2 regions of the Candidatus Villigracilis sp. genome follow, and region 2 is predicted to be linked to the other one. Evidence: riboswitches for the same ligand, from Rfam matches in the RefSeq annotation. Region 2 holds a riboswitch; the other holds the start of a gene.
What was found. A riboswitch is a leader RNA that binds a small molecule or an ion and turns the genes downstream of it on or off. The one in region 2 is predicted to bind S-adenosylmethionine.

Region 1: it holds a riboswitch for S-adenosylmethionine, as region 2 does, so the genes downstream of both, AC14M5_RS16405 (O-acetylhomoserine aminocarboxypropyltransferase/cysteine synthase family protein) here and AC14M5_RS13200 (nuclear transport factor 2 family protein) in region 2, are expected to answer to the same signal.

Annotation. Positions count from the first base shown of each region.
Region 1 covers NZ_JBXMTI010000112.1:102,974-107,987, forward strand. The annotation lists gene AC14M5_RS16395 (aspartate kinase) at 61-1,503, shown strand; gene asd (aspartate-semialdehyde dehydrogenase) at 1,652-2,701, shown strand; SAM riboswitch class I at 2,727-2,843, shown strand; gene AC14M5_RS16405 (O-acetylhomoserine aminocarboxypropyltransferase/cysteine synthase family protein) at 3,124-4,407, shown strand; gene metA (homoserine O-acetyltransferase MetA) at 4,573-5,014, shown strand, end outside.
Region 2 covers NZ_JBXMTI010000088.1:36,764-41,777, reverse strand. The annotation lists gene AC14M5_RS13210 (ABC transporter substrate-binding protein) at 1-831, opposite strand, end outside; gene AC14M5_RS13205 (substrate-binding domain-containing protein) at 964-1,938, opposite strand; SAM riboswitch class I at 2,065-2,167, shown strand; gene AC14M5_RS13200 (nuclear transport factor 2 family protein) at 2,230-2,661, shown strand; gene AC14M5_RS13195 (DinB family protein) at 2,673-3,146, shown strand; gene AC14M5_RS13190 (DUF5946 family protein) at 3,125-3,565, shown strand; gene AC14M5_RS13185 (hypothetical protein) at 3,760-4,401, shown strand; gene metH (methionine synthase) at 4,450-5,014, shown strand, end outside.

The DNA of each region.
Region 1 (5,014 bases), on a different contig from region 2:
CCATAGACAATCAGACTTTCGCGAAGACATGTCAGGTCTTAACTACATAAGGAGAAGATCATGCCTAAACAAACGCTTGTGATGAAATTCGGTGGTACGTCTGTGGGTTCAATCGACGCGCTGATGAAGGCGACTCAAATCGTACAGAATGCGCGGGATGAATATCCGCGAGTGGTGGTGATCACTTCGGCGATGTCTGGCGTGACGGACTTGTTATTAAAATGCGCAACGCTCGCTGCACAGGGGAAAACTGATTCGCTTTCGAGCGCAGAGTCCACACTGAGGGAAAAACACTTCTCTGCGGCGGAGGCACTCATCCTGGGCGATGCATTGTGCGAAACAAAAAGTGAAATTGATAAGCTGATCCTCTTGTTTATGGATTTGTGTAAAGCCATTGCTGTGCTGGGCGAAGCCAGTCCACGGGCGTTGGATGCTGTCGCATCTTTGGGAGAAAGGATGAGCCTTCGTTTGCTTGCAGCAGTGATCCATGATGGAAGTATCCGAGTTAGAGCGATTGAATCAACTGAATTCATTGTGACAGATACACATTTTCAAAACGCACACCCTGATTTCAAGGCGACGACTGAAAAAGTGCGCAGGGTTTTGAATCCGCTTTTGGATAAAGGCATCGTCCCCGTGACAACGGGATTCATTGGTGCAACGCCTGACGGTGTCATCACAACGCTGGGACGTGGTGGAAGTGATTACTCCGCCGCGATCATTGGTTCCGTACTACCCGCCGATGATGTCTGGATTTGGACAGATGTGGATGGCGTGATGACTACCGATCCGCGGATTGTGAAAGAGGCAAAGACATTGCCTGAGATCAGTTATGGAGAAATCGCTGAACTTGCCTATTACGGCGCAAAAGTTTTGCATCCGAAGACGATCCGTCCCATTGTGGAAGCAGGCATCGGACTGCGGATTTGTAACACGTTCAATCCATCTCATCCGGGCACACGTCTCACCGCGAACGGACATTCCAATGGAAAAGCTCACAAAGGCGAGCAGGTCATCAAGGCTGTGACCGCCATCCGCAAGCAAAAATTGGTGACCATTGAAGGGCGCGGGATGCTGGGAGTCCCCGGCGTGGCGGCGCGCGCGTTTGGCGCGGTGGCATCCACAGGCACCAGTGTTCCGCTTATTACGCAGGCATCCTCGGAACAGTCCATTTGTTTTGCGATCCCGTCTGAATCTGCGAATCAAGTTTTGGATGCTCTGCAAAGGAATTTCGCCATTGAGATTTCCGAACGTGATATTGACCGAGTCTGGGTAACGGAGGAAGTGGCGATCATCACCGCCGTTGGGTCAGGCACACGCAACACGCCCGGAGTCGCGGGCCAGATCTTTAGCAAGCTTGGGGATAACAATATCAACGTCCTCGCGATTGCACACGGTTCATCCGATGTTTCGATCAGCATGGTGGTCGAGACGAAGGATACAGAGTGCGCGGTGAGGGCGTTGCATGAGTTGATAGTGAATCAACCCCTGGTGGTTGAGTAGTTCCGAGCGATAGCGAAGAACGTATCGAAACCACCAATAAAATGTAAGTTTTTATTTCAAGTACACATGCAATTGGTGGTTTCGATACAGGCGAGAAAAGCATTCGCCCTACTCAACCACCGAGGGATAAATCAAAGGAGTTCTTATTATGAATCAAATCCCCGTAGCGGTGCTCGGCGCAACAGGTTCTGTCGGTCAGCGATTTATTTCATTGCTTGATAATCATCCGTGGTTCAAGGTGGTTGCCCTTGCCGCGTCGGATCGTTCGGTCGGACAAAAATATTCGGATGCCTGTCGTTGGGTGTTGAATGATCCCATGCCTGAATACGCTGGCGATATGATCGTCGTACCTGCCACGCCAGAATCAGTGCAGGCAAAGATCGTTTTCTCCGCATTGCATAATGAAATTGCAAAAGACCTTGAACCGCAATTCGCGCATGCGGGCGCGGCGGTTTGTTCCAATGCATCATCCCATCGACGTGGCGAAGATATTCCATTGCTTCTCCCCGAAGTCAATGCGGAGCATATTCAACTGGTGAAGATACAACGCCAGCAACGCGGATGGAGCGGATGCATTCTCACGAATCCAAATTGCACGAGCACGGGACTCACAGTTGCGCTCAAGGCACTTGATGACGCATTCGGTGTGAAGAAAGTTTTTGCAGTCTCGTTACAGGCGCTTTCAGGTGCTGGTTATCCTGGCGTTTCTTCGCTGGATATTATTGACAATGTGATTCCCAATATCAATGGTGAAGAAGAAAAAGTGGAATGGGAACCGCGCAAGATGCTAGGCAAATTAAATGACACCAAAATTGAATTAGCGGACATACAATTCAGCGCGCATACGAATCGAGTGGCTGTGATCGATGGGCATACGGTTTGTGTCAGCGTGGAGTTGGAAAATTCTGTTAAGCCTGAAGTTGCGATTCAAGCATTACGTGATTATGCTGCGCCGCTATCAGCGAGGGAACTACCATCGTCACCGCGACCAGTGATCAGCGTAAGAGATGAAGCGGATCGTCCTCAGCCAAGACTCGACCGATTAACAGGAAAAGGCATGACGACAGTGGTCGGCCGCTTAAGGCGTGATCCAATCCTTGATCTTAAATTTGTTGTGCTTTCACATAACACGATCCGCGGCGCGGCGGGCGGTTCGATCTATAATGCTGAGTTACTTGTCAACGAAAATCTTTTGTGATATAACCCGCCCAATTAAATATTCGCTCTTATCCAGAGAGACTGAGGGAACGGCCCTTTGAAGTCTCGGCAACCAGACAATAGTTATGGTGCCAAATCCGACAGTGAATGGCAATTGCCATTCAAACACTGGAAGATGAGAGGACGGTATCGTATGTACCTCTTCTTGTACTTTCAGAAGGGGTATTTTTTTACCCTCACCCTGGCCCTCTCCCAAAAAAGGGAGAGGGGACTCCCCTCCCCGCTTTGTGGGGGAAGGGCTGGGGATGAGGGAAAATCACTCTTCTGAAAAGCGGATAAACATTATTTCACCTTGTATCATTCTGAGCGACAGCGAAGAATCTCGAAGATTATCTAAGAGACCCTTCGCTTCTCTCAGGGTGACGCAACAAAAGATGAAACCATATTCAAGAGGAGATTCATATGTCTACAACAGAACGTAAATTTGGATTCAATACAAGGCAACTGCACGCGGGATATGATCCCGAAGGGACAACGGGAAGCCGCGCTGTGCCGATCTATCAGACGACAGCGTATGACCTGCAAAGCACGGATCGCGCTGCGCGTTTGTTTGCATTGCAGGAAGCGGGAAATATTTATACGCGGATTGGAAACCCAACCTCGAATGTGTTGGAAAAACGAATCAATGACCTTGAAGGTGGAGTCGGCGCGGTGGAGACCAGTTCAGGTCATGCTGCGCAGACGACGGCCATTCTCGCGATTTGTGAAGCGGGAGATCACATTGTTTCTTCTTCAACTTTATACGGTGGGACAGTCAGTCAATTCAAATATACATTTCCGCGATTGGGCATTCAAGTAACCATGGTCGATCCATCTGACCCTGATAACTTCCGCCGCGCAATCCAGCCTAATACGAAAATCCTTTATGGTGAGACCATCAGCAACCCATTCGCAAATGTCTTTCCGCTTGAAGAAGTAGCCAGGATCGCCGAGGAATATCACATCCCATTAATGATCGATAATACGGTTGCAACGCCATATCTTTGCCGTCCGTTTGAATGGGGTGCGCACATCATCACTCATTCCACATCGAAATATATCGGCGGGCATGGCACATCTCTTGGCGGCGTGATCGTGGACAGCGGAAAATTCAATTGGGCAAAGAGCAAGCGCCATAAAAACTTCAACACGCCCGATCCTTCATATCATGATGTTGTCTACGCCGAAGATTTTGGTCCGCTGGCATTTATTTCAAAAGCGCGCGCAGGAATTCTGCGTGATCTCGGAACCTGTCAATCACCATTCAATTCATGGATGTTCATTCAAGGCCTGGAGACTCTATCCCTGCGCATGGATCGTCACGTAAGTAATGCACAAGCGGTAGCTGAATATTTATCTGATCATCCAAAAGTGAGTTGGGTCACGTATTCGGGTCTGCCCAATCATCCTGACTATATACGTGCTCAAAAATATTTGCCCAAAGGCTCAAGCGCGGTGTTAGGTTTCGGCGTACAAGGCGGACGTGAGGCAGGCGCAAAGTTTATTGACAGCCTGAAGTTATTCAGTCACGTGGCAAATTTTGGCGATGCAAAGTCGCTTGCCATTCACCCTGCCAGCACAACCCATTCACAGCTCTCAGATGAAGAACAAAAAGCCGCGGGCGTCAGTCCCGATTTCATTCGTCTGTCCATTGGCCTCGAGGATATCGAAGATATTCTCTGGGATATTGATCAGGCGCTTGCATAAAATACTCCGTTGGTTGAGTAGGTGACGATGTACTTCCGTCGCCGTATCGAAACCAACAGTTTTCAAGAGCAATGTTGGAACAAGAATTGCTTTGCTGACTGGTGGTTTCGATACGCTCGCAAAAAACGCTCGCTACTCAACCACCGAGTATATGGAAAGAAAGCCATGCCCGTAAAAATTCCAACCACCCTCCCCGCCCGCGCGACACTTGAACGCGAGAATATTTTCATCATGGATGAAGAGCGCGCCGCGCATCAGGATATCCGTCCGCTGCGTGTTGCGATTCTCAACCTCATGCCAACCAAAGTCACAACCGAAACGCAGCTTCTGCGATTGCTTTCCAACTCCGCGCTGCAAGTGGAAGTCACATTGCTGCACACCGCCACATACGAATCAAAGAATACCGATGCGGATCATCTGCTGGAGCATTACGTTACCTTCAAGGAAATTGAAAAGGAAAAATTCGACGGTCTCATCATCACGGGCGCGCCTGTGGAGCAGATGCCTTTTGAAGAAGTCGAATATTGGGATGAGCTGACTCACATCCTGGATTGGGCTGAGACCAATGTCGAATCCAATTTTTATATTTGTTGGGGGGCGCAAGCCG
Region 2 (5,014 bases):
ATTGATCATAAAGTTTGCGAAGGCAAGCGCACCTTCATAATTAACGGCAGGCCATTTCTCTGCGCTAACCGTGATGACGTGATAGACATTCAATAAACTATTATCGCTTTCGACCAAAATTTCAAGTTGATAATTATCTTTGTTGGCGAGATACGTGGCGCGGTCAGTCAGAATGTATGCGCCTTTTTCGGATGCCATGATCATCGAAGCGCCCATACCCTGACCTGTTTCGATGTACCAGGCTTGGCCAGCAGGATCAAGCTCGGCAGATTTCCATAATGCCAATTCTTTTTTATGCGTGCCAGAGTCATCGCCGCGTGTGACGAACTGTGCGCCTTCATTGAAGATGGCTTTGAAAGCTTCGCTCGCGGATATCCCTCCTTTGATGCCTGCGGGGTCAGAGGCTGGCCCGACAATAATAAAATCATTATGCATGACGAGGAAACGGTCTGTGCCATTGCCTGCTTCCATGAATGTGACTTCGGATGAAGGCGCATGGACGAGCAATACATCCGCATTGCCTTCTTCACCCATCTTCATCGCTTCACCTGAACCAACCGCCACCGTCTGGACCGTGTAGCCTGATTCTGCTTCGAAGAGCGGAATCAACACGTCGAGCAAACCCGAGTCCTGTGTGGAGGTTGTAGTGGCGAGAATGATATTTGGGTTCGCAGGAGCGGCTGCTGGTGCTTCAGTGGGGGTTTCGATAATAGGCGCTTCCGTGACAGGTGCTTGAGTTGCAACAGGTGTTGGAGCAGCTCCACAGGCTGCCAATACAATTGAGAGGACGAGCAGAAGCGAGAAAAGAATATTGCGTGATATGTGTTTCATACTATGATCCTTGATGTGAGATTTTTGATATTCAACGCCTTGCAAAGTTGAATTTGTTACCTGTCTTTTGTGATTGATTCTCCAATAAGTAATTCCTTAATTGAATAATGAAAATAAAAAATGCGACACTAGTTATAAAGTGATCTGCTCTCCACTGTGATCAGTGCTGTAACCTGTTAATGCATTGAGCGCATTGCGAAAATCCGAGGTTTGGATGTATTCGAGCAATGGGTTTAACTGCGCCTGCTGTTCACGCGGCAGGACGAGATCGTAGCGTTCTTCAAAAAGCGGAATGAAATCAAGCCCATGTTGATATGCAGCGGCTTGCAGGCCGAGGGAGACATCTGCTTTGCCTGTTTCTATCAAGGAGGCGGCCTCACTGTGGGTATTCACGACTTTTTCATATCCGTTGATCTTTTCAGCTGGGATTCTTTGGTTGCGTAATTCTGCATCCAGCCATAGACGTGTGCCTGAGCCTGCATTGCGATTTACGAAACGGATATTTGAACGCGCGAGATCGGCAACTTTCTTAATTCCTTTAGAGTTGCCCGCCGAAAGCATTAGGCCTTGTGTGCGGTGGGCCAGCGTAATGATTTCCACATTTCGATCTGGGAACAGATGTTTTACAAAAGGAGTGTTGTACTCACCGTTTTCATCCAATAGATGCGAACCAGAAATTTGGCAAAGTCCCTGGCGCAAATTGACAAGCCCATCCAGCGAGCCGACGGGCAGGCTTAATAATGTGACATGCTTCGCAAGATGCTCTGCAATGCCTTCAAGAGCCAGATCGTGACTGCCCGAAAAAATGACGGATGGTTTTTTGCTTTTTGGCAGAACGATTTCCTGCAAGAGCAGCGCATCTGCTTTGGCGCGATAGTATTTTTCTGTCACCTTGCCCGTTCTGCGGATTTCGCTGACTTCGATCAGCGCGGCAGATTCAAGCGCAAGGATGTGATGACGCACCCACGCGGGTGACTGCTTCAAGGTCCGCGCGAGATGCGTGAGTGTGGCGGGGGAGGCCATTAGCAGGCGCAGAATATCCATGCGGCGGGAGTCTGCCAACAGTTTGATTTTGTCAAAGGATTGAATGGGTTGGATGGTTTTCATACGCGTTCCAATAAGGAAAAACTTAATCGCAAGTCTAAACCCAAAACTTTGTCCAGTCAAGCGCAATTTTTATTTGACATGCTCCGCTGCTCATGTTATAAAACGTGAACAATTGAAGTTCTGCTGTACTCATCCAGAGAGGCGGAGGGACCGACCCTTTGAAACCTCGGCAACCGTTCAAGCGGTGCCAATTTCGGCAATTGAATTTTATTCAATTGATAGATGAGAGATGATGTGTATCTTCACGTCGCCTCTCGTTTTGAGAGGCGTTTTTTTATACAGAGGAGAGCCATGTCAGTTGATAATAGAATATTCATTCAGGAGTTGATCGCTCGTTTTGCGAACAGCTTTGACATGAAGGATTGGGATGGGCTTCAAGGTTGCTTCACCGAAACGCTTCACACGGATTACTCCGACCTGCGCGGCACTCCGCCCGAGAGCGTTTCTGCAGTTGATTATGTAAAGTCACGCCGTGAAGCATTGGATCATTTGAAATTGCACCATTTGGTTAGCAATTATGAAATCGATTTTCCAGATTCAAGCACTGCCACCTGCCGCGCTTCGATGATCGTCTGGCGCAAAACAGAGGCGGAGGAATTCACTTCACACTGCGTCTATAATTTCCAATTAGTCAAACAAAGAGGAGATTGGAAGATCAGCGGCATCACGCAAAAGATTCTATGGAACGAAGGCAGTGCTTCCGTTCATAAAGGCGCGAAATAAAGGAGTTTGCCATGGAACTTGAACTGATCAGAACCTTTATTGAATACCATCTTGACCTGACCCGCCGCGTTTGGGATTCCATCGATCAGCTCAGCGAAGAACAATTCCTCGCCGACGATGCCTACTCGCGCGGTTCCATCCGCAACTTGATGGTGCACCTTGCCAGCACAGACCGCCGCTGGCTTTCGGGTTTGAAAAACGGACCCGATGTCGGACATCTGAAATTTGAAGATTATCCGACACGCGTTGCCGCACGCAAGTTGTTCGAGGAAGTGGCAAAGGATTTTTCCAATTACATCAACGCAGTGACAGCGGAAGAATTGAATCAAAAACCGCCCGAGTTTACTCATCCCAGTTGGGCCGTGCTTCTACATCTGGTCAACCATGGCACGGACCATCGCTCGACTGTGCTGCAAAAACTCACAGAGCTCGGCGCACCAACCTTCGACCAGGATTTTATTATGTGGCTGTGGAACAAAAAGTGAATTGTCCCGAATGCGGCGCGCCTGAGAATTTATGTCAAACGCGCTTTGATGAGTTTCTCGTTCTCGAATTCACAGACTCAAGCTACGGAGCCGTCCACCACTTGACCGTGTCCGCATACATGCTCCAGCACTCCAGCAAGTTGACCCGTGAAGGCTGGCTGCACGAGCGAGAGTTGTTGAGAGAGTTCCTCATGGAAAATAAACCGCCCGCCTTTATCCGCAGGCAAAACAAAGACCTGGTAGACAGCGGCAAGCGCACATTCAAAATCAGATCAAGAGATGGCCTGCCCGTCATCAACAAAACTTCGTGGATGAAGACGATTCTGGATGTCCGCGCGGAGAATGTGGAAGTTTATTGTGCAGATGTGAATGCGTGGGCGAGGGCCGTGTTGAATGAGAGTGAGTCGATTGCGATATGATATTCCCGACGCCCTTGACCCGCACGGACGTAAACGTCCATGCTATACCTACAAAGTCCGCTCAAGCGGACTAGCCGACTTGAGTCGGCTTCGTACGAATAGCACGGGGATTAATCCCCGTGCGGACATAACCCGCACCGAATCCCTGCACAGCAAGATGTGTAAGGATTGGAAGTCTGAACTTTGGAATAACAATGATGAATACTACCTTCACAACAAAAAACATTCTCAGATTTCTGTTGCTAATTTTCATAGCCTTTTCTTCCGGCTGTGAACAATCAACCGTTGTTGATTCTCAAAACCCCACACCCGTAATTCCAACAGTTGATGCAACACCGTTACCTTGTTTTTCTTTGCCGCAAATACCGACAACAGATATCGAGATAATTGCTGAAAATTGGTTTTTATCTGAAATTCCTCAAATTACCAATCGTGACCAATACAGATTCGCAGATTACTTGGATACGTGGGTTGGGTTTTGCAAAATATACCAGCATGCAATCCAATCTGGAGAAGATTGGACTAAAAGTCCCATAGAGATTGCCCTAAGAATAGCAACAAATAATGTATATTTAGAAATATTCATTCCGAATCAGATAATTCTTGTGGCAGAAAACGATCAAAACTTAATCTTAAACAAAAACGACTTGGTGCCATCTGCTACAAATCGAAACATTGCCATAGTTATGATTAATCATTCACAAGGCACTGCCCATTACGAGAATCGTTTCGATTTTGTTCGTGAGAATGGCATTTGGAAAATTAGATGGTGGGGTAATCGTTGGAAATGCATTAATGACGAAGCCCCTACTTGGACAAGTAAATTCTGCTTTTAATAACTTAAGGAATTTTCGATCAAAGATAGACAAATTTAGGAGAACTTAATGACAATTCGCAAATACACCAACCGCCGTTACCTCGACGCCCTCGAAAAGAAAGTGCTCGTCTTCGATGGCGCCATGGGAACCAGCCTGCAATTGCAGAACCTGACCGCCGAACATTTCGGCGGCGAACAATATAACGGATGTAACGATTACCTCGTCATCTCGTACCCCGAAGCCGTGGAGAAAGTCCATCGCTCCTTCCTCGAAGTTGGCGTGGATGTGCTCGAAACGGACACCTTCCGCTCGAATCGTTTGACGATGGCGGAATATAAATTGCAGGATCGCATCATTGAGATCAACATGGCTGCGGCCAAACTCGCGCGCAAACTGGCGGATGAATACGCCGCAAAAAATGGACAGCCGCGTTTCGTCGCTGGCTCCATCGGACCTTCAGGCAAACTTCCCTCCACGAATGATCCCGAACTTTCGAATGTCAAATACGATGAGTTGATCGATACCTTCCGCGAGCAGGCCGTTGGATTAATTCAAGGCGGCGTGGATGTGTTGCTGATCGAAACCTCGCAGGACATTCTCGAAGTCAAAGCCGCCATCACGGGCATTCACA